DNA from 2 places in the Geobacillus sp. LYN3 genome. Region 1 is predicted to be linked to the other one. Evidence: riboswitches for the same ligand, from Rfam matches in the RefSeq annotation. Region 1 holds a riboswitch; the other holds the start of a gene.
The links. Region 1 has a riboswitch for S-adenosylmethionine ahead of DCC82_RS08685 (hypothetical protein). Riboswitches for the same ligand answer to the same signal wherever they lie in the genome.
Positions count from the first base shown of each region.

Region 2: it holds a riboswitch for S-adenosylmethionine, as region 1 does, so the genes downstream of both, DCC82_RS00270 (methionine ABC transporter ATP-binding protein) here and DCC82_RS08685 (hypothetical protein) in region 1, are expected to answer to the same signal.

Region 1 covers NZ_QCWL01000001.1:1,658,546-1,660,748, reverse strand. Annotated here, with positions in the region: gene DCC82_RS08695 (AbrB family transcriptional regulator) at 1-227, shown strand, start outside; gene DCC82_RS08690 (VOC family protein) at 245-628, opposite strand; gene DCC82_RS08685 (hypothetical protein) at 656-988, opposite strand; SAM riboswitch class I at 1,064-1,171, opposite strand; gene opp4A (oligopeptide ABC transporter substrate-binding protein) at 1,278-2,203, opposite strand, start outside.
Region 2 covers NZ_QCWL01000001.1:46,143-48,345, forward strand. Annotated here, with positions in the region: gene DCC82_RS00265 (methionine ABC transporter permease) at 1-263, opposite strand, end outside; gene DCC82_RS00270 (methionine ABC transporter ATP-binding protein) at 253-1,281, opposite strand; SAM riboswitch class I at 1,377-1,485, opposite strand; partial or broken gene DCC82_RS00275 (PLP-dependent transferase) at 1,616-2,203, opposite strand, start outside.

The sequences.
Region 1 (2,203 bases):
CCGATCTTCCGCTGTCGACCGCGCTGTTGAGTCTTGCGCCAGGAGGACTTGTGGAAATGGTATTAACGGCGCAAACGGTCGGAGGAGATCCAGCGATTGTCAGCTCCTTGCAATTTGTACGTCTTCTTCTTGTCATTATCGTCGTGCCGAACGTGTTGAAATGGGTGTTTCGAAAATTCCCATATATCACCGAAACGCCATGGAAAAACCGCTCTGTTCGAAACTAAAACAGAGCGGTTTCGTTTTACTTAGCCGGTTCATAAAATTCGATCCATTCACCATCCGGTCCAAGGAAGAATAAATATTTCGCCCCGTTTGGCAGCGTCGTAATCTCTTCCCATACAAGCGGAACGCCGAGCGATTGAATCCGTTCTTTTTCTTGTTCAATTCCTTCAACGGTAAAGGCGACGTGATGCACTTTTCCTTCCGTCGGCAAATTCGGATTATACCCTTCGATCAATTCGACAATGACTGAGCCATCCAATCCTAAAAACGCCAATTTCATTGTACCGTTCGTATGCGTCATCTCGCTAAGTAGTTCCAATCCGACTACCTCTTGATAAAACTTTTTCGATGTTTCGATGTCTTTTACTTGAATGCCGACGTGTTCAAATTTTTTTACTGCCATTATGTTTCTCCCCTTTTTTCATTATTTTCAAGATTGTGAAAATACCGACCGCAAATATGGAGTCATATGTACGATCGAAATTCCTTTTTCCTCTAATTCACAGAAAATGCAGCGGTCAAGCGCATAAGGGCCAGCAGCTTTCCATTCTTCCACTTCCGCAAATGTCAGAAGAAGCGAAAACATCTTCCCTTGCGTATATCCGTATAGATGGAAAACATTTTGGCTGCTATCAAAATGAATCGCTGCCTGTCGGTCAAATTGCAAAAGCTGTTTTTGGACACAACGGGCGACATGGGAAGCAAACGATGCTACCGTTAAGTGCGCCGCCATATAGCTGCGAATCAAATCATTTTCGCGCAATCGACATTCCCACCACCTTCTTTGCACATACATAAAAACCCCTTTCGCCATGAATGATGCGAAAGGGGGTAACCGTTCTTATCATCCAAAGCGAAAGACGCTTTGCGGGTTGGAGCACCTTGCGTAATACGCAGGTTGCTGTGGAGTCATAGAGCCCGATCTCTCGTCCACTCTTGATAAGACTGTATGCAGTTTGTTTTTATCTTATCATGGTGCCATTGTGATGACAATCATTTTTTGATTTTCACAAACGAGGAAGGGAGAGCAAAGGCGCTCTCCCCTCTTTTTATTATTGCGCTACTTCTGGTTTTTCGGAAGTGACACCAACATCTTTCCATGTTAATTTTGAGCTAGGGTCGACGGTAAAGTTTTTCACACGATTGTTTACCGCATAAATAATCGAGCGGTACAGAGTCGGGATGACAGGTACTTCTTCATTCATCAGCGCTTGCCATTCGTTGTAAATTTTCTTGCGGTATTCTTTATCGAATGCTTGCTCGGAATGTCCTTTTTCTAACAATTCATCATTTTTCTCGTTCACCCATCGAGAATAGTTAAACATCACATCGCGTCCATATAATCCATACGGGTCCACATTGGTTCCAGTGTACCACGCCGCGGCGAACACATCGACTTTCGGGTCATCATTCTGTACCATGTCATAGAACGAATTGAACTCTGCCAAACGTCCATCGACTAGCTGCACATTCAAGCCGACATCTTTCCAGCATTGCATGTAAAATTTCGCCAGCGGTTCGGCAATATCCCCGCCGCTCATTGACAGGAAGTTAATCGTAAACTTCTTGCCGTTTGGATCTTCACGGAAGCCGTCGCCATCGACATCTTTATATCCTGCTTCATCCAGCAATTTTTTCGCCTTTTCTGGATCATACGTATATCCTTTGGCGTTTTTATCATGGTATCCTGGGAAGGATGGCGGAATTAATGTTGTCGCTGGGAAGCGCAACCCGTGATAAAGTCTGTCAGCCACTTCCTTGTTATTAATCGCGTATGCCATCGCTTGGCGAAGCTTTTTGTTTTGGAATTTTGGATTATCCATGACATTTTCTTGTTTTTTCGCATCCCAGTGGCCAAGTTTAAACCCGATGTAGTTGTAAGCTAAATCAATTTTGCCGACAAATTGAATGTTTTTCGTCCCTTTTGCGCTGACATATTGATCTGTCGGGAATTCCGCAATGTCAATCTCGCCTTTTT
Region 2 (2,203 bases), 1.6 Mb from region 1:
ACAACGAATTTCGTAAACGGGATTAACAAAATAATTAATATGATAAATGGGATGGAACGAAAAATGTTAACGATAGCGGCGATGATCATATTCGCCAGGCGGTTTTCCCATAAGTTGCCCTTTGACGTTAAAAATAAAAGCAGTCCAAGAATCGTTCCTAATATAAATGTTGCAACGACAGAAATTCCTGTCATATAAAGCGTTTCAACGGTCGCTGCCCAAATCATATCCCACTCTACATTTGGTAAGAGGTTAGCGAGCATCCGTAATCACCTCCACCGCCACTTGCTGCTTTCGAATATAATCGATCGCGCGGGCAACTTCCTCTTTCTCTCCATCCATATGAACAAACAGCACACCGTAAGCGCCTTGATGAGTTTGCGAAATTTTTCCTTGAAGAATATTCGCATCAACTTGAAATTGGCGAACAACGTTAGCAATCAGCGGCTGTTCCGTAACCTCTCCAACAAACGTCAATTGAAAAACCGTTCCTTTTGGATATTTATCGAGTAAATGCGCAATCGTTTCTTTCGTTTCCTCCGGTTCGATGACCTGCTGTACAAATCGTTTCGTAATCTCCTGCTTTGGCTGCCGGAACACTTGCAGCACTTCTCCTTGTTCGACAATTTTTCCGTTTTCCATCACTGCAACGCGGTTGCAAATTTTACGAATCACGTGCATTTCATGGGTAATTAATACAATTGTCAATCCTAAACGCTTATTAATATCCACCAAAAGTTCCAAAATGGAATCGGTTGTCTGCGGGTCTAGCGCGGATGTCGCCTCATCGCACAATAGCACTTTTGGATTGTTCGCCAAAGCGCGCGCGATGCCGACGCGCTGCTTTTGCCCGCCGCTAAGCTGTGACGGATAGGCGTTTTCTCTTCCTTGCAAACCTACAAGCTGAATCAACTCGTCTACTCGTTTTTTCCGCTGTTCTTTCGGTACACCGGCAATTTCTAATGGAAACGCAATGTTTTCGCGAACCGTTCTTGACCATAATAAATTAAAATGCTGAAAAATCATTCCGATTTCCTGACGGGCCTTTCGCAATTCCTTTCCTTTAATATTAGCAATATCCCGTCCAGCGACAATGACTTTCCCTTTGGTCGGTTTTTCCAATCCGTTAAGGAGACGGATTAACGAACTTTTTCCCGCCCCGCTATATCCGATGATTCCGAAAATTTCGCCTTCTTTAATTTGCAAAGAGACATTATCCACTGCTGTTACAGATCCATTGGCCGCTTCATATATTTTTGTCACGTTTTCTAATGTAATCATGCACATTTCCACCTTCCCTCATGTAAAAGACAACTCGCCGCAAAAAGAAAGCCTTTCTGCTCAAGAGAACAGAAAGGCAATGATTACCGTTCTGTCTCTTATCTCTCAAAGCAGACGCTTTGTGTGAATTGGCACCATTTCAGCGAGTACGCTGACGGTTGCCGGGCTTCATTGGGCACATCCCTCCACCTCTCTTGATAAGAGCACAAAAAACACTTTATTCAATTAAAATCTCTCAATAATTACGAATGTGATTTTATCACTATATGTCGAATAGTGTCAATGGAAATGTTATGGTCATTATGGAAAATGGCATGATTATCATTTTTTGTGATTATGAGACGGAAACATCAGATGTAATTCCGGTAGCAGCCGCAATGGCCTGTTCTAAATCTTCGATTAAGTCATCGATATTTTCGATGCCGACAGATAGACGAACTAAATCTTCTGTCACTCCAGATGATTTTAGTTCTTCTTCGTTTAGCTGTTGATGTGTGGTGCTTGCAGGATGGATAATTAAACTTTTCGCATCGCCAACGTTGGCAACATGCGACCATAATTTTACACTGTTGATCAATTTCGCTCCTGCCTCTCTGCCGCCTTTTACGCCAAATACAACGATGGAACCCGCTCCTTTTGGCAAATATTTTTTCGCTAGTTCTTTTGCTGGATGACTGTCATGTTCTGGATAAAGCACCCACTCTATTGCTGGATGACGATCTAAATACTCGACGATTTTTCTTGTATTCGCAATATGTTCTTTCATACGTACATGCAATGTTTCAAGACCAAGCTGAATTTGAAAGGCATTAAATGGGCTAATCGCTGGACCTAAATCGCGAAGCAGCTGCACGCGAGCTTTGACAATGTATGCAGCAGGTCCAAACGCCTCAGCATACACAAGGTTGTGATAGCTTGGATC